3 regions of the Kitasatospora sp. NPDC057500 genome follow, and region 3 is predicted to be linked to each of the others. Evidence: riboswitches for the same ligand, from Rfam matches in the RefSeq annotation. Region 3 holds a riboswitch; each other region holds the start of a gene.
The links. Region 3 has a riboswitch for thiamine pyrophosphate ahead of thiC (phosphomethylpyrimidine synthase ThiC). Riboswitches for the same ligand answer to the same signal wherever they lie in the genome.

Region 1: linked by a shared signal. The riboswitch ahead of ACFU74_RS27335 (purine-cytosine permease family protein) and the one ahead of thiC (phosphomethylpyrimidine synthase ThiC) in region 3 are both predicted to bind thiamine pyrophosphate.
Region 2: linked by a shared signal. The riboswitch ahead of thiO (glycine oxidase ThiO) and the one ahead of thiC (phosphomethylpyrimidine synthase ThiC) in region 3 are both predicted to bind thiamine pyrophosphate.

Annotation. Positions count from the first base shown of each region.
Region 1 covers NZ_JBHVER010000158.1:2,513-8,574, forward strand. The annotation lists gene ACFU74_RS27325 (ATP-binding protein) at 64-624, opposite strand; gene ACFU74_RS27330 (glycerophosphodiester phosphodiesterase family protein) at 896-1,747, opposite strand; gene ACFU74_RS27335 (purine-cytosine permease family protein) at 1,842-3,293, opposite strand; TPP riboswitch at 3,287-3,435, opposite strand; gene ACFU74_RS27340 (S1C family serine protease) at 3,618-5,354, shown strand; tRNA gene ACFU74_RS27345 (tRNA-Ser) at 5,421-5,508, shown strand; gene ACFU74_RS27350 (peptidoglycan-binding protein) at 5,711-6,062, shown strand, end outside.
Region 2 covers NZ_JBHVER010000124.1:12,308-18,369, reverse strand. The annotation lists gene ACFU74_RS24150 (polyprenyl synthetase family protein) at 1-560, shown strand, start outside; gene thiE (thiamine phosphate synthase) at 643-1,317, opposite strand; gene ACFU74_RS24140 (Rv2175c family DNA-binding protein) at 1,314-1,679, opposite strand; gene ACFU74_RS24135 (NAD(P)/FAD-dependent oxidoreductase) at 1,739-2,971, opposite strand; TPP riboswitch at 3,063-3,175, shown strand; gene thiO (glycine oxidase ThiO) at 3,167-4,330, shown strand; gene thiS (sulfur carrier protein ThiS) at 4,327-4,548, shown strand; gene ACFU74_RS24120 (thiazole synthase) at 4,552-5,349, shown strand; gene pknB (Stk1 family PASTA domain-containing Ser/Thr kinase) at 5,477-6,062, shown strand, end outside.
Region 3 covers NZ_JBHVER010000289.1:147-6,208, reverse strand. The annotation lists gene ACFU74_RS34630 (class I adenylate-forming enzyme family protein) at 1-216, opposite strand, end outside; gene ACFU74_RS34625 (glycosyltransferase family A protein) at 257-997, opposite strand; gene ACFU74_RS34620 (3-oxoacyl-ACP synthase III family protein) at 994-2,007, opposite strand; gene ACFU74_RS34615 (SPFH domain-containing protein) at 2,089-3,615, opposite strand; gene ACFU74_RS34610 (hypothetical protein) at 3,741-3,947, opposite strand; TPP riboswitch at 4,110-4,244, shown strand; gene thiC (phosphomethylpyrimidine synthase ThiC) at 4,240-6,062, shown strand, end outside.

The sequences.
Region 1 (6,062 bases), on a different contig from region 3:
CCGCGCTGTTCGCCGCGCTGTTCGGTCGTCGTGGTCGGTCGCGCTGTTCGGTCGTGGTGGTCGTCAGCCGCCGGTGCGCCGGGCGTGCCGGGCGCGGGCCGGCAGGGCCGCCCACACGGTCACCTCGCCGGGGGCGTCGCGCACGCCCCAGTCGCTGGCGAGCTGGTCCACGATGCTCAGCCCGCGGCCGCCGTGCGAGGTCAGCGAGGGGCTGGACGGCGACGGCCGGGTCTGCGCCCCGCCGTCCGTGACCTCCAGGGTGAGCACGCCGTCGGCGTGCATCTGCCAGCGGACCAGGACGCCGCCGGCGTCCTCGCCGGCCTCGCCCGGCGCGGTGACCGGCCCGCCGGTCCGGGACCGCCCGCCGACCAGCAGCGGTCCGACGACCTCGGCGCGGGCGCCCCGGCCGAGTGCGGGCAGTGGCCCGAGCGGACGGGCGTAACGACAAGCGTTGCTCAATAGTTCGGAAAGGATCAGAACAGCATCATCAATGACCGGTTCCGGTATCTCGCGGTCTCCCAGATCTCGACGCAGTCGGCGCCGTGCGACCCCGACACTCGCTGGGCCGTGCGGCACTGCCATGGTCGATGAAGTCGGCACTTCACGCGCCACCATCAACGCCACCCCCGGACCTCCTTCAGCGTATGCCGAGGGATGGATGCCCCTTGGCAATACGTCGGAAACGACCGCGCGGCGATCCCGCGCGGACATTTCAGGCCCGTCCACCGTCGGTGCGCGACAGGTGATTCGGTGCTCACCCTCCGTCGTGAAACTGTATGAATTGCGACAGAAATCGTTGCCGAAAGGTTTGAGTCCCTACCAAGGTGGTCAACGGCTGGTGGTGGTTGAACGGTTCACCACAGCGGTACCACGAATCACGCCATTACCACCGGGCTCAGCGGCCGAGCTGGGCCAGGACCTCGGCCGGGCGGTTGGTGATGATCGCCGACACCCCGAGCTCCAGGCAGAGCTCGACGTCGGCCGGCTCGTCCACGGTCCACACGTGCACCTGGTGGCCCAGCTCGCGCAGCCTGGTCACCAGCCCCGGCCGGGCCCGCACCAGTTCGATGCCGGGACCGGCGATCCGCGCCCCGCCCGGCAGCGGCGCGCCCGGGCGCAGCCGTCCGCGCAGCACCAGGCCGCGCTCGAACAGGAACACCCGGGGGTACTGCGGCGCGGCGGCGGCCACCCGGGCCAGCGCGACGGAGGAGAAGCTCATGATCCGGGCGTTGACGCCGTGGCCCCCGGCGGCCGCCGCACCTCCGCCGGCGCCGCTCCCGCCGCCGATCCCGAACCGCTCCAGCACCCGCAGCAGCTCGGACTCCACCCGGCCGCGGAAGCGCACCGGGTGCTTGGTCTCGATCGCGAGGTCCACCGGGCGCCCGCAGTCCACGACCAGCTCCAGCAGGCTCTCCAGCCGCAGCACCCCGCGCAGCTCCGGGTCCTCGCTCGGCCGGCCGGTCTTCCAGGCCCCGAAGTCGTGCGCCTCCAGCTCCGCCAGCGTCATCGCGGAGACCGTGCCCCGGCCGTCCGAGACCCGCCCGATCCGCCGGTCGTGCACGCAGACCAGCTGCCCGTCGGCGGTCACCCGCACATCGCACTCCAGGGCGTCCGCCCCCTCGGCGAGCGCCCGGCGGTAGGCGGCGAGGGTGTGCTCGGGCAGGGCGAACGAGGAACCGCGGTGGGCGATCACCTGGACGGGCGGCGCGGTGCGGGCCGTCGCGGGCGAGACATCGGGGCTGGTCACGCCCTACACGATAGGACGCGGACATGACGCGGAGGCGAAGACGGCCCCAACCCGAGGGGCCGTCTTCGCCTCCGCGTCCGGGGCCGGGCGGGCGTCAGCGCGCGGCGGCGGCCCGGTCCCGGGTGAGCGGGGTGAGCGCCCAGGTGGCCAGGGCCGGCACCAGGAAGCCGAACAGCGAGGCCGAGGTCCACTCCTGCGGGGTGAAGTGCACCGCCTCCTGCGCGGAGGTCCAGAGGTCCGTCCACCAGCCGGCCACCGCGGTCGGCGCGATCAGCTGGTAGGTGGCGAAGCCCAGCGCCCACGGCAGCAGCATCAGCCAGCGGGACGGCGCGTCGGCGGAGAGGTTCCAGCCGCGCCGCCCGGCACCGAGGAAGTAGTCGACCGCGAGCACCGCGAACATCGGCACGAAGACCGAGCCGATCAGGCCCAGGAAGGCGTAGTAGGACTCGGTGAACTCGGTGATCTGCAGCGCGAGCACGGTGATCAGCGCACCGGTGCCGCCCGTCAGCACCCGGCGGTCGACCTTCGGCAGCAGGTTGTGGATCGACATCGCGGTCGAGTAGACGTTGGCGAAGGACTGGTCGGTCTCGCGCAGCACCAGCACCAGCAGGAACAGCCAGCCGGCCCAGACGCCGAGGAACGAGTCGAAGATCCGCTCCGGGTCGCCGTCCGCCTGGAGCAGCGCCATCAGCCCGAGCACGTAGCACCAGACCTGCGCGATCGTGTAGCCGGAGAAGCTGCCCCAGAACGCCGCGCGCGGGGTGCGCGAGTGCCGGGTGTAGTCGGCGGCGAGCGGCACGAAGGAGATCGACACCGCGATCATCGCGTCGGTCGCCGGCAGGAAGCCGTGCCAGTTGCCCGCGCCCGGGTCCGGGACGCCGTGCCGACCGAGCTGGACGGTGAAGTAGACCATCGCGACCGCCACTGCCGCGGCGACGAAGCGGCGCAGCACCGCGATCGCGCCGAGCGGCCAGATGGTCAGCGCGGTGGTCAGCGCACCGGCCAGCACGACGAAGACCCAGCGGTAGCCCTCGGTGCCGACCACGGTCTGCGCGCCGAGCGCGATCGTCAGCAGCTCGTAGACGCCCCAGCCGACGCACTGGACGATGTTGAGCACCGTCGGCACGTAGGACAGCCGGGTGCCGAACAGCCCGCGCAGGTTCGCCATGGCGGGCGCACCGGTCCGGGCGCCGATCAGCGCGGCCACGCCGAGCATCGCGGTGCCGACCACGGTGCCGGCCACGATCGCGGTCACGGCGGCGGCCAGCGACAGTTCGCTGCCCTTGGCGCCGAGCACGGTCGCGGCGGTGGTGAAGCCGATCAGCGAGACGCCGAGGTTCATCCAGAGCGCGAAGTGGTCGCGGAAGCGCAGCGTGCGGGGCGGCTCGGTGTCCAGCACCAGCGGTGCCTCGGTGCGGCCCGCGGGCTCCAGGACGGCGGTGGCCGCGCCGTGGGAACCGGCGGCGGTGCCCGCGGCGTCCTGCCGAGGGGGGACGCCCGGGGACGAGGGCGCGCCGGAGGACGAGGATGGCGAAGCAGGCGGCATGGCCGATTTCTCCCTACGCCGGCATTACCCGGACAGGTTCCGGCGGTCTGCGCCCCCTCGACGGCCGTCCACGGGACTCCGTGGCGTACGGTCGACCGGCGCACTCTCAGCCTGGTGGGTCCAAGCTCCCGCGTGTCAGTTCGGAGCGACAGGCTAGTCGGCGACGGGGAGAACGCCAAGGCGGGAGGGGTCGCGCACGGCGCTGCGGCGGTCGTCGGGCCCGGCTAAGGATTCTTATGAGTTCTTCAGAAGGGTCCTTACGGCAATCGAATCGGGTGTGCGAAAAACTATGGTTGTTGGTCCTGTCAGCTATGGAGGTCGTCCGTGAGCACCGAGCGCGAGGTTGGGCCCACCGGGTCGCAGGGGGAGCAGCCCTCCGGCGGCCAGGGGGCGGTGGGTTCCGCTTCTGACGGTCCGGCGCAGCAGCCTGCGGCCGACCGGCCGTCCTCCGCCCAGCCGGCCGCCGAGGCGGGCTCCGGCGGGTTCACCCCCACGCTGGCGTTCAGCAAGGTCGCCGCCCCGGAGCCGGCCGCCGCCCCGGCGCCCGCCCCGGCCGCCGAGACCGGGTACCTCGACGCCCCGCCGCCGGTCCTGCCGCCCGCCGCGCCCGCGGCCCCGGTCGCCCCGGCGGCGCCCGTCGCCGCCCCGCACGGCGGCAACCCGTACGCGACCCCGGCCCCGGGTACGCCGGTTCCCCCGGCGCTCGCCGCGCACGACCCCTTCGCCGCGCACGACCCGTTCGCCGCGCCCGGCGCCCCGCAGGGCCCGGGTGCCACCGGCCGGCACCACCACCCGTTCGGCGCCGGGCAGCCGCTCGGCGGCTGGGGCGCCCCGCACGACATCACCCCCGGCGCGCCCGGGGGCCCCGGTGGTCCCGGCGGCCCGCTCGGCTACCCGGGCGAGTACCCCGGCGCGCCGGTCCCCGGCGGCCCGCGCAAGAAGCGCGGCGGTCTGATCGCCCTGGTCACGGCCGTCGCCCTGGTGGCCGGCGTGGCCGGCGGCGCGGTCGGCGTGGCCATCGCCGACCGCGACGACAGGACCGTCAGCGCCAAGGCCGGCCGAACCTCCACCACGGTCCAGGCCAACAACTCCCAGAAGAACGAGGCCGCCCCGGGTTCGGTCGCCGGCATCGCGCAGAAGGCGCTGCCCAGCGTCGTCACCATCAAGGCCCAGGGCAACGGCGAGTCCGGCACCGGCACCGGCTTCGTCTTCGACACCGAGGGCCACATCCTCACCAACAACCACGTGGTCGCGCCCGCCGCCTCCAGCGGCGGCAAACTGACCGTCAAGTTCGCCGACGGGTCCTCCTACCCGGCCTCCGTGCTGGGCCGCGCCGAGGGCTACGACGTCGCCGTCATCAGGCTCGACAACCCGCCCAAGGACAAGCTGACGCCGCTGCCGCTGGCCGACTCCGACAAGGTGAACGTCGGCGACTCCACCATCGCCATCGGCGCGCCGTACGGCCTGGAGTCCACCGTCACCACCGGCATCATCAGCGCCAAGGACCGCCCGGTCGCCTCCGGCGACGAGACCGGCGCGCAGTCCTCGTACATGAACGCCCTGCAGACCGACGCCTCCATCAACCCCGGCAACTCCGGCGGCCCGCTGCTCGACTCCGGCGGCGGCGTGATCGGCATCAACTCGGCGATCCAGTCCAACGCCTCCAGCAACGGCCGGGCCGGCTCCATCGGCCTCGGCTTCGCGATCCCGATCAACCAGGCCAAGTGGGTCGCCGACACCCTGATCAAGACCGGCAAGCCGGTCTACGCCAAGCTCGACGTCCTGCGCAACGACGACTACAAGGGCGACGGCGCGCAGATCCAGACCCGCGACATCCAGGGCCAGCCGGCCGTCACCCCCGGCGGCGCCGCCGACAAGGCCGGCCTCAAGCCCGGCGACGTCATCACCAAGCTCGGCGGCAGCCCGATCGAGAACGGCCCGGCCCTGGTCAGCAAGATCTGGACGCACAAGCCCGGCGAGACCGTCGACGTCGAGTACACCCGCAACGGCCAGACCGCCACCACCAAGGTCACCCTCAGCGAGCGCGTCGGAGACAACTGACCCCCACCCCGCCCCGGAAACCCGGTGCACCGAACCCCGCCGGACCCGTTAGGCTGACCTCCGCCTGGAGAGCTGCCCGAGCGGCCTAAGGGAACAGTCTTGAAAACTGTCGTGCGGTGACCCCGTACCGTGGGTTCGAATCCCACGCTCTCCGCCGGTAGGAGAAGAACCACCTGCTCAAGGCGGGTGCCGACTGAGGTCGGCACCCGCCTTCGTGCTGTTCGGGGTGGGGTGGGGAGGGGGTCGTATTCACCTGAACGGGGGGTTTGGGGCGGGTGTGTCCGCGTGTGGGGGTGTGGGGTCCGTCTATCCGGGCGTAAGGGGCGAACTGCCCTGGGCCTGGCGAGGAGAGACGGATGGCCTGGTACCCCGGTGCGGAGAAGATGGAGCTCCAGCCCGAGTCGGACGAACAGCCGGCGATCACGCCGACGCAGGTGATCTTCCACAGTGTGGCGGCGCCGTGGACGCCGCGGCGGATGTACGAGTACTGGAGGGACTCCACCAATCTGGAGTCCCACTTCGGGGTCGGGTACGACGGCTCCGTGGGGCAGTTCATCGGTACCGAGACCCGGGCCGACGCCAACATGCACGCCAACCGCAGGGCGGACGGAACCGGTGCGGTGAGCGTGGAGACGGCCAGTGACGACCGGAGCACCGATCCGTGGACGAACGCGCAGGTCAACGCGCTCGTCGCGCTCGGGGTGTGGC
Region 2 (6,062 bases), on a different contig from region 3:
AGTACCTGGACGTGCTGGAGCCGGTCGCCGGGGACTCCACCGACCAGGGCGCTCTGGAGCGGGCCCAGACCGTCCTGCACTACAAGTCGGCCAAGTACACGATCGAGCGCCCGCTCCAGGTCGGAGCGCTGCTGGCGGGCGCCCCGCCCCGGCTGGTGGAGGCCTACGGGGCGTTCGGCCTGCCGCTGGGCGAGGCGTTCCAGCTGCGGGACGACCTGCTCGGCGTGTTCGGCGACCCGGCGGTCACCGGCAAGCCGGCCGGCGACGACCTGCGCGAGGGCAAGCGGACGCTGCTGGTCGCGCACGCCATGCGGGGCCTGCCGACCGCCGAGGCGCGGCACCTGGACGAGCGGCTGGGCGCGCCGGACCTGACTCCCGAGGAGGTCGCCGGACTGCGCGGGCTGGTGGCCCGCAGCGGCGCGCCGGAGCGGGTGGAGCAGCGGATCGAGGAGCTGCTGCGGCAGTCGCTGACCGCGCTGGAGGCCGCCCCGCTGGCGGACCCGCGGGCCCGCGAGACACTGCTGGCGCTGGCCGAGGCCGCCACCGTCCGCAAGTACTGACGTCCGCAAGAACTGACGTCCGCGAGGGCCGGCCCGCCCCCGCGGGACACGGGGCGGGACGGACGGCGGCGGCCCCGGTCGCTCAGAGCGCGCGCAGTCGGCGGGCGAACCCGGCGGCCGCGGCCCCCGGGTCGTCCGCGGCGGTGATGGCCCGGACGACCACGACCCGGCGGGCGCCGGCGGCCAGCACCTCGTCCAGGTTGCCGAGGTCGATGCCGCCGATGGCGAACCACGGCCGCTCGGTCCCGAGCTTCGCCGCGTACTCGACCAGGCCGAGGCCCGGTGCGTGGCGGCCCGGCTTGGTCGGGGTCGGCCAGACCGGACCGGTGCAGAAGTAGTCGACACCGGGTTCGGCGGCGGCCGCGTCCACCTCGGACTCGGCGTGGCAGGAGCGCCCGATCAGCACGTCCTCGCCGATGATCGCCCGGGCGGCGGGCACCGGCAGGTCGTCCTGCCCGAGGTGCAGCACGTCCGGGCCGGCCGCGTGGGCGACGTCGGCGCGGTCGTTGACCGCGAGCAGCTTGCCGTGCCGGCGGCAGGCGTCCGCGAAGACCTCCAGTGCCGCCAGCGCCTGCCTGGCCTCCAGGCCCTTGTCGCGGAGCTGGACGATGTCCACGCCGCCGGCCAGCGCGGCGTCCAGGAACTCGGCGAGGTCGCCGCGCTCGCGCCGGGCGTCGGTGCACAGGTACAGCCGCGCGTCGGCGAGCCGGGCCCGGCGGTCGGTCACGGCCGGGCCGGTCGCGGCCAGGTCGGTCACAGCGCCATCGCCTGGGCGCGGCGCTTGACCTCGGTGGCCCGGTTCTCCCAGAGCGCCTGGACGGGGGTGCCGGGCAGCGACGGGTCCTCGCTGAACATCCACTCGAGGATCTCCTCGTCGCTGAACCCGCTGTCGCGCAGCACCGTCAGCGTGCCGATCAGGTGCTTCACCGGGCCGGTCTCGTCGATGAACGCCGCCGGGACCTGGAGCGACTTGTTGGGACCGCGGCGGACGGCGATCAGGTCACCCTTCTTGACCATGTTGCGGACCTCGGTGACCACCAAACCCCACTTCTCGGAGATGTCGGGGAGGTACAGCCACGCGGGGACCAGGGCTTCAATCTTGGCTTCGATCTCACTCACAAGCACCAGACTGCCACCTCGGCGGCCCGCCGCGCACCAACCGGGGCCGCCGCCCGCCGCTACCGGGCAGCGAGCGCCGACTTCAGCGGGACCTCCGGGTCGGCGGCGCGGGCCGGGTCGAGCACGGCGCCGCGCTCGATCAGCCGCCGGCCCTGGGTCAGGTCGCGCGGCCGGTCCACCGCGAGCAGCGCGCGCAGCGCTCCGTCGCGCAGCCAGAGCACCGACCAGCCGGCGCCGCCCGGCGAGCCGCGCCACAGCAGCTCGTCGCCCGCGCCGTGCCGCCCGGCGTACTGCACCATCCGCCCGAACTGCTCGGACCAGAAGTACTGCACCGGGTCGTACGGCGGCGCGTCGGTGCCGAGCAGGGTGGCGGCCGCCGCCTCGCCGGACTGCAGGGCGTGGTCCCAGTGCTGGACGGTCAGCCGGGTGGCGGAGCGCGCCGAGGGGTAGCTGACGCAGTCGCCGGCGGCGAGGACGCCGGGCACGGTGGTGCGCAGCCGCTCGTCGACCAGGACGGCGCCGACGGCGTCCAGGGCGACCCCGGTGCCGGCCAGCCAGCCGGTCGCCGGGCGGGCGCCGACGCCGACCACGACCTCGTCGGCGGGCAGGTGCGAGCCGTCGGCGAGCAGCACCGCGCCCGGTTCGACGGCGGTGACGCCGGTGCCGCAGCGCAGTTCCACGCCGGCCTCGGCGTACCAGGCGGCCATCGCCCGGCCGACCTCGGCGGGCAGCGCCCCGGGGACGGGCGCCGGGCCGGCCTCGACGACGGTCACCTCGCAGCCGGCCGCCCGGGCGGCGGTGGCCACCTCGGCGCCGATCCAGCCCGCGCCGACCAGCACCAGGCGCAGGCCGGGGCGCAGCAGCGCGCGCAGCGCGAGCGCGTCGTCCAGGGTGTGCAGCAGGTGGGCGCGCTCGGCGCCGGGCAGGACGCGCGGCTCGGCGCCGGTGGCGATCACCAGCGCGTCGTACGGCTCGTCCCCGGCGTCGGTGTGCAGCACGCCGGCCGTGCCGCCGGTGCCGCCGGGGGTGAGGCCGGTGGCGCGGCGGCCGGTCAGCAGTTCGACGCCGAGCCGGTCGAAGTCGAGGTCGAGGGCGGGGTTGTCGGTCTTGCCGAGCAGGACGTCCTTGGAGAGCGGCGGCCGGTCGTACGGCGCGTGCGGCTCCTCGCCGACCAGCGTGATCCGCCCCTGCCAGCCGTCGCGCCGCAGCACCGCGGCGCACTGCGCCCCGGCCAGCCCGGCGCCGACCACGACCACCCGATCCGTCTGTCCCGTTCCGCTCAGCTCAGCCACGCCCGTCACTGTACTGAGCCCGGTCCCGGTCCCCTGGTCCTAGGCCCTCAGCAGGCGCCTTCAGGGGGCGCACCCCCCGGAGTTAAGGTGGGGGCACCATCGCGGGAGCCCGGCGGACCGGGCTGAGAGGCGGGCTGGCACGGCCTGCGACCGTCCGAACCTGATCCGGGTCATTCCGGCGAAGGGAGAACAGTCTTGACACGCCTGGTACGGGGCGCCCACGCCGAGGTGCTGGTCATCGGCGGTGGGATCATCGGACTCGTCGTCGCCTGGCGGGCGGCCCAGCGCGGACTGCGCGTCCTCCTGATCGATGCCTGGCCGGGCCACGGCGCCGCCGACGTCGCAGCGGGCATGCTCGCCCCGGTCACCGAACTCCAGTACGGCGAGGAGCCGCTGCTGCGCCTCGGGATGGCCTCCAACGAGCGGTACGCCGCCTTCGCCGCCGAACTCACCGAGGCGAGCGGCGGCCACGGCACCGGCTACCGGCAGTGCGGCACCGTCGCCGTCGCCCTCGACTCCGACGACCGCGCCGAACTGCGCGAGCTGCACGCCTTCCACCAGCGGCTCGGCCTGGACTCCCAGTGGCTCACCGGCCGCGAGGCCCGCCGGCTGGAGCCGATGCTCGCCCCCGGCGTGCGCGGCGGCCTGCACGTCACCGACGACCACCAGGTGGACGGCCGCCGGCTGGCCGAGGCCCTGCTGCACGCGTGCGAACGGGCCGGCGTGGTGGTGCACCGCACCGAGGCCACCGAGCTGCTGGTCGAGCACGACCGGGCGACCGGCGTCCGGCTGGCCACCGAGGAGACCGCCACCGCCGACCAGGTGGTGCTCGCCGCCGGAGCGCGCAGTCACCTGCTGCCCGGCCTGCCCCCGGACGTGCTGCCGGCGATCCGCCCGGTCAAGGGCCAGGTGCTGCGGCTGCGGGTGCCCGAGGCGTACCGGCCGTTCCTCTCCCGCAACGTGCGCGCCGTCGTCCGCGGCGGCCACCTCTACCTGGTGCCGCGCGAGAACGGCGAGCTGGTGGTCGGCGCGACCACCGAGGAGCAGGGCTACGACACCACCGTGACCGCCGGCGGGGTGTACGAGCTGCTGCGCGACGCGCACGAGCTGGTCCCCGGCATCACCGAGCTGCCGCTGGTGGAGACCGGCGCCGGGCTGCGCCCCGGCTCGCCGGACAACGCGCCGCTGCTCGGCCCGACCGCGCTGCCCGGCCTGGTCGCCGCCACCGGCCACTACCGCAACGGCGTGCTGCTGACCCCCGTCACCGGCGACCTGGTGGCCGAGTACCTGGCCACCGGCGACCTGCCGGAGCTCGCCCGCCCGTTCTCCCCCACCCGATTCACGAAGGTCCCGGCATGAGCCCCCGCACCAGCGACATCCCCCTGAGCGTCAACGGCGAGCCCCGCGAGGTACCCGCCTCGACCACCCTGGCCGAGGTGGTCGCCACCCTCAGCCAAGCGCACTCCGGCGTCGCCGCCGCCCTGAACGAGGCCGTGGTGCCGCGCGCCGAGTGGCCGCGCACGCCGCTGTCGGCGGGCGACCGGATCGAGATCCTCACCGCCGTCCAGGGAGGCTGACCGATGGCCGACGACCTTCTCACCATCGCCGGGACGTCCTTCTCCTCCCGGCTGATCATGGGCACCGGCGGCGCCCCCAGCCTGGAGGTCCTGGAGCAGGCGCTCCGGGTGTCCGGCACCGAGCTGACCACGGTGGCGATGCGCCGGGTGAACACCGCCACCCAGGGCTCGGTGCTCGACGTGCTGACCCGCAACGGCATCCGGGTGCTGCCCAACACCGCCGGCTGCTTCACCGCCGGCGAGGCCGTGCTCACCGCCCGGCTGGCCCGCGAAGCGCTCGGCACCGACTGGGTGAAGCTGGAGGTGATCGCCGACGAGCGGACCCTGCTGCCCGACCCGATCGAGCTGCTGGACGCCGCCGAGACGCTGGTCGACGACGGCTTCACGGTGCTGCCCTACACCAACGACGACCCGGTGCTGGCCCGCAAGCTGGAGGACGTCGGCTGCGCGGCGATCATGCCGCTGGGCTCGCCGATCGGATCCGGCCTCGGCATCCGCAACCCGCACAACTTCCAGCTGATCGTGGAGGGCGCGGGCGTCCCGGTGATCCTGGACGCCGGCGCCGGCACCGCCTCGGACGTCGCGCTGGCGATGGAGCTGGGCTGCGCCGCGGTGATGCTGGCCTCCGCCGTCACCCGCGCCCAGGACCCGGTGCTGATGGCCGACGCGATGCGGCACGCCGCCGAGGCCGGCCGGCTCGCCCACCGGGCCGGCCGGATCCCGCGCCGCTTCCACGCCGAGGCCTCCTCCGCCATGGCCGGCCGCGCCGACCTGGACACCCGCGAGCATCCGGCCTTCTAGCTCCGGGGGCGGGCCGGACAGCTCGTCCGACCGTCCTCCCGGTGTCACAAACCGGGCACAGAGCGGCCCCGGGGGCGGTGTCCCCCGGGGCCGGCGAACCGCCACGCCCTAGACTCGCCGGGTGGACATGGCATTGCGCGACCCCCTGATCGGTACCCTGCTCGACGGCCGGTACCGGGTCGAGCGGCGGATCGCGGCCGGCGGGATGTCCACCGTCTACCAGGGCACCGACACCCGCCTCGACCGGATCGTGGCGCTCAAGGTGATGCACCCCTCGCTGGCCGGCGACACCGCGTTCACCACCCGCTTCATCCGCGAGGCCAAGGCCGTCGCCCGGCTCGCCCACCCCAACGTGGTCAACGTCTTCGACCAGAGCGCCGACGGCGCGCACGTCTTCCTCGCCATGGAGTACGTGCCCGGCGGCACCCTGCGCGACCTGCTGCGCGACCGCGGCGCGCTCTCCATCCGGGCCGCCCTGGACATCCTGGAACCGGTCCTCGCCGCCCTCGGCGCCGCCCACCGGGCCGGGCTGGTGCACCGCGACGTCAAGCCCGAGAACGTGCTGATCACCGACGACGGCCTGGTCAAGGTGGCCGACTTCGGCCTGGTCCGGGTGCTGAACGCCGCCGACGGCGCCACCACGTCCACCACCGCGACCGCCGGCACCGTGCTCGGCACCGTCTCCTACCTGGCGCCCGAGCAGATCCGCCCGG
Region 3 (6,062 bases):
GACGGCGAGGGCGCGCGGGCCGGGGCGGACGGCGACCCCGAGGGTGTCGCCGTCGCGCAGGCCGCGGGCGCGCAGGGCGACGGCGTAGTTGTCGGCGAGGGCGGCGAGTTCGCCGCGGCGGATCCGCACCCGGGTGCTGCCGAGCCGGGTGTGGCGCAGGACGGCGGGGCGTTCGGGGTGGTCGGTGCGCAGGGCGTGGGCGAGCCGGTCGAGCACGAGCGGTCCTCGGGATTCGGCGGGGGTCGGCGGCGGGGGGTCAGCGGACGTCGACGGCGCGGGGGCCGGCGCCGCGCTCCAGGTACCAGCGGGCGGTGCCCACCACCCCGTAGGCGCGGATCCGCCGGGTGGAGTTCTGCACCACCATGTCGCGGCGGTGGACGATGGCGGTGGTGTGCCGGCGGATCCGGTTGATGAACATCCGGTCGGTCGGCGAGGGGCGGCGCGGCATGCCGCCGACCGCCTGGTACAGCTCGGCGGTGATCGCCATGTTGTTGCCCGCGTGCATCCGGTACGGGGTGAGGTAGCCGTGCCGGCGCCGGTGCGCGGGCCGGATCCGGCCGAAGAACGCGCCGAGCGCGACCAGCGTCAGGAAGACGGCGCGCCCGGCGGGCCCGTGCTCGTCGCGGCGGGCGGTGACCCGGCCGCAGACCAGCCCGCCGCCGTCGAGCAGCGCGGCCCGGGCGGCGGCGGTCCAGCCGGGTTCGGGCAGGCAGTCGGCGTCGGTGCGGGCGAGCAGGGCGGCGCCGTGCGCGATGGCGTGCCGGAAGGCGGTGTCGACCGCGGAACCGACGCCCTTCTCCGGTTCGACCAGCACCTCGACCGGGAACGGCGCCCGGGCGGCGAAGGCGCGGACCGCGTCCACGGTGCCGTCGGTGGAGCCGTTGTCGGCGACCAGCAGGGTGAAGCCCCGGTCCCGCTGGGCGGCGAGGGCGTTCAGGGTGCCGGTGATCCTGGCCTCCTCCTGGTAGGCGGGGACGATCACCCAGAGCCCGGTCAAGACGCCTCCCAGACCATCGTCATCAGGCTGACGCCGCCGCCGAGGCCGACCATCAGCACCTTGTCACCGGGCGCCAACGCCCCGTGTATTCGATCGAGTTGGAGTCCTATCGTGGCACTGGCGACATTGCCCACCTCCGGCACGGTGACCACCAGCTTCTCCTCCGGGACCCCGGTGACCTCGACGAACCGCTCCAGGTAGGGGACGGTCACCTGGTGCACCAGCACCCGGGCGTAGTCGTCCCAGCCGAAGCCGGTGCGGGCCGCCACCCGGGTCAGGACGTGCCGGCCGGTCTTCTCGAAGACCTCGCGCAACTCCGTGCCGCCGCCCCGGAAGTAGCTGTACTCGTCGCCGCGCGGGTGGCGCGATCCGCCGCCCGGGATGCCGCCGGTCCGCCAGTGCTCGGAGGCGGTCTCGGTCTCCACGTCGAGGATGCCGCCGCGCCGTACGGCCTCGACGACCACGGCGGCGCCCGCGTCGCCGAAGGTGTAGCCGGCGAAGCCCTCGCGGAACTGCTCCGCGCCGCTCGGGTCGCGGCGCATCGCCCGGCTGGGCGTCTCGCCGGTGACCACCAGGGCACGCCGGGCCCGGCCGGCCAGGATCATCGCGCGGGCCAGGTCGATCCCGTTGAGGAAGCTGTTGCAGGCGTTGCTGACGTCGAACGCGTGGGCACGGGAGCCGAGTTCGTCCTGCACCAGATGGGCGGTCGCGGGCTCGGCGACGTCCCGGGTGGCGGAGGCGAAGAGCAGCAGGTCGATGTCGAGCGGGTGCAGGCCGCGGGCGTCCAGGGCGCGCCTGGCGGCGGCCACGGCCAGCGTGGAGGCGTACTCGTCGTCGGCGGCGAAGTGCCGGGTGACGATGCCGGTGGCCTTCTCGAAGGTCCGCTCCGGCAGGCGCAGTCGGCCGCCGGCGGTAATCTCGTCCTGGAGCTGCCGGGAGGTCAGCCGACGGTCGGGGAGCTGGGAGCCGACGGCGGTGATGCCGATCCGTGCGGTGGCTGCTGGATGCATGTGCCCATCGTCCGGTGCGCCCGGCCGCGGCCGCCTGAGTACGGGTACTCAGGCGGCCGCAGCCGGGCTACCCAGAGCGGGTCAGCCCTGCTCGGAGGCCGGGCCGGCGAAGTTCGCGGGCAGGGCGTCGACCGGCACGGCGTCCGCCGGTACCGCGTCCAGCGGGACCGTCTCCACCGCCGTCGGTGCCGGGACCGCGGCCGCCGGGGCGGCGCCGTCCGGGCCGACCGTGGACAGCAGCCGGCGGGCCAGTCCGAGCCCGGTGCCGCCCATCGCGAGCGCCTTGGCGAACAACTCGCCCATGCCGTCGGCCCCGTTGAGCAGCACCATGTGCTCGACGTTGCCGAAGGACTCCGCGGCGGCCCGCACGATCTGCGGCCACTGCTCGGCCAACTCCTGGGCGACCACCGCGTCCTGGTTCTCGGACAGGGCGGTGGCCCGCGCCTTGATGCCCTCGGCCCTGGCCAGCCCGATCGCCCGGGCGGCCGAGGCGTCCGCCAGACCGCGCGCCTCGGCCGCGGACGCCTCCGCCTGCCCGGTCGCCGTGGTCGCCTCGGCCTGTGCCAGACCGCGCAGCCGGGTGGCCTCGGCGTCCGCCTCGGCCGCGACCCGCACCCGGCTCGCCTCGGCCGCCGCCGCCAGCTCGGTCTCCCGGGCCTGCGCCTGCGCGGCGGAGATCCGGGCGTCGCGGGCGGCCTCGGCGCTGGTGCGGGTGTCGTACGCGCGGGCGTCGGCGGGCTTGCGCACGTCGATCTGGAGCTGCTGCTCCTTGCGCCGGGCCTCCAGTTCGGCGACCCGGGTCTCCTGGACCACCACCTCCTGCCGGGCGGCGGCGTCCGCGAGCGGCCCGGCCTGCCGGGCGCGGGCGGTGGCGGTGTCCATCTCGGCCTGGTACGAGGACTGCTGGATCTCGCTGTTGCGGGTCGCCTCGGCCTTGCGGGCGGCGGCCTCCTGCTCGGCCTCGGTGGCCAGCCGGTCCGCCTCGGCCTGGGCGATCCGGGCGTCCCGCTGGACGGCGGCGGCGTGCGGGATGGCGAGGTTCTTGATGTAGCCGGTCGGGTCGATGATCTCCTGGATCTGCAGGGTGTCGATGATCAGCCCGAGCTTCTCCATCTCCAGCCCGGAGGCGGCCCTGGTCTCGCCGGTGAGCCGTTCGCGGTCGCGGATCATGTCCTCGACGGTGAGCCCGCCGACGATCGAGCGCAGGTGGCCGGCGAAGACGTTGTGGACGCGCTGGCTGATCAGCTTCTGCTGGTCCAGGAAGCGGCGGGCGGCGTTGGCGATCGACACCTCGTCGTCGCCGACCTTGAAGATCACCACGCCCTTCACCCGCACCGGGATGCCCTGCGTGGTGACGCACTCGACGTTCAGCTCGGCCTCGTTGAGGTCCAGCGAGAGCCGCCGGACCCCTTGCAGGCCGGGGGTGACGAGGGTGCCGCGCCCGGTGACGATCCGGAATCCCAGACCGTCGCCGACCCCCTCGGTGCGGTGCCGGGAACCGGAGATGATCAGCGCCTCGTTCGGCTCCGCCACCCGCCACATGAGTTTGAAGAGCGTGATCCCGACGACCAGTGCCGCGGCGACCGCCCCGGCGACGATGTAGCCCATGGTTCAACTCCCCCTTCCGGCGCTGGAGATGCGCCGATTCGGATTGTCCGCCCGGGCCGATCCGGGGGAAAGGGAAGTGACATGACGGTCCGTCACAAGGTCGTCACCGGAAGGTCATCGGGGCGTCACGGGCCGATCGGCGCCACGTACACCGTCCTCGGCGGCTGGTACTCGATCACCACCACCGGCGTCCCGACCGTCAGCCGCTCGCCCGGCACGGCCAGGTAGGCGAGGAACGCCTCGGTGCCCCGGCGCTCCGGAACGTGCACCATCACCTCGCCGACCAGCCCCGCGCCAACCGCCCCGGTGACCCGCCCCGTGCTCCCGACCACGCCGGCCTCCTCGACTCGTCGACTACGGGGCCAGTCTGCCCGCAGAGGAGGCCTCCCGTCCCCCGTTCACCGTCCGGACCTCGGCGTTCCCCCTCCAGGACCCCCTCTGGACCTCCGGCGATCGGCTCGCTACGGTGTTGGACGTCATGCGCGGGCAACACCGCCTGCGGACGCGGGAGCTCGGAGCACCGGGCTGAGAGGGCGCTGAACGGGACGTCGACGGACGGACCGGAGGCTGCGTCGACCGCAGGAACCTGACCGGGTAATGCCGGCGTAGGGAGTTTGAGGTCCGATGACCACCTTTGAGGCACAGCCGCAGTCTGCCCGCCCGCAGTCCGGCAACGGGACCGCCGTCACCAGCGCGGGCACCGGCTACCCCACCCCGGCCTGGCGCAAGGCCCACCGCCAGGGGTCCCGCCCCGACCTGCGCGTGCCGTACCGCGAGGTCGTGCTCACCAACGGCAGGACCGTCCCGCTGTACGACACCTCCGGGCCGTACACCGACCCGGACTACGAGCCGGACGTGCGGCGCGGCCTGCCCGCCCTGCGCGACGCCTGGATCCGCCTGCGCGGCGACGTCGAGGAGTACGACGGCCGCGAGGCGCGCCCCGAGGACGACGGCATCCGGCACACCGCGCCGCGCGGCGGCGACCTGCGCAACCTGGACGCCGTCTTCCCCGGCCGCCCGCGCCGCCCGCTGCGCGGCCGCGACGGCGCCGCCGTCACCCAGCTCGGCTACGCCAAGCGCGGCATCGTGACCCCCGAGATGGAGTTCGTCGCCCTGCGCGAGGGCCTGGAGCCGGAGTTCGTCCGCGAGGAGGTCGCCCGCGGCCGGGCCGTCATCCCGGTCAACGTGAACCACCCCGAGGTCGAGCCGGCGATCATCGGCACCAACTTCCTGGTGAAGATCAACGCCAACATCGGCAACTCCGCCGTCACCTCCTCGATCGAGGAGGAGGTGGAGAAGATGACCTGGGCCACCCGCTGGGGCGCCGACACCGTCATGGACCTCTCCACCGGCCGCAACATCCACACCACCCGCGAGTGGATCCTGCGCAACTCCCCCGTGCCGATCGGCACCGTGCCGCTCTACCAGGCGCTGGAGAAGGTCGACGGCAAGGCCGAGGAGCTGAGCTGGGACGTCTACCGCGACACGATCATCGAGCAGTGCGAGCAGGGCGTCGACTACATGACGGTGCACGCCGGCGTGCTGCTGCGCTACGTGCCGCTGACCGCCCGCCGCAAGACCGGCATCGTCTCGCGCGGCGGTTCGATCATGGCCGCCTGGTGCCTGGCGCACCACCGGGAGAACTTCCTCTACACCAACTTCGAGGAGCTCTGCGACATCCTCGCGAGCTACGACGTCACCTTCTCCCTCGGTGACGGCCTGCGCCCCGGCTCGATCGCCGACGCCAACGACGAGGCGCAGTTCGCCGAGCTTCAGACACTGGGCGAACTGGGCCGGATCGCCCGCGCCAAGGACGTCCAGGTGATGATCGAGGGCCCGGGCCACGTCCCGATGCACAAGATCAAGGAGAACATGGATCTCCAGAAGGAGATCTGCGACGAGGCCCCCTTCTACACCCTGGGCCCGCTCACCACCGACGTCGCGCCCGGCTACGACCACATCACCTCGGGCATCGGCGCCGCGATGATCGCCTGGTGGGGCACCGCGATGCTCTGCTACGTCACGCCCAAGGAGCACCTGGGCCTGCCCAACCGCGACGACGTGAAGACCGGCGTCATCACCTACAAGATCGCCGCCCACGCCGCCGACCTCGCCAAGGGCCACCCCGGCGCCCAGGCCTGGGACGACGCCCTCTCCGACGCCCGCTTCGAGTTCCGCTGGGAGGACCAGTTCAACCTGGCCCTCGACCCGGAGACGGCCCGCGAGTTCCACGACGAGACCCTCCCCGCCGAACCCGCCAAGACCGCCCACTTCTGTTCGATGTGCGGCCCGAAGTTCTGCTCGATGAAGATCTCCCAGAAGATCCGCGACGAGCACGGCGACGGCGCCACCGCCGTCGCCTCCGGCTACGACGCCGAGGCCCTGGCCGGCATGCAGGCCATGTCCGAGGAGTTCAAGGCCCAGGGCAACAAGGTCTACCTGCCCCT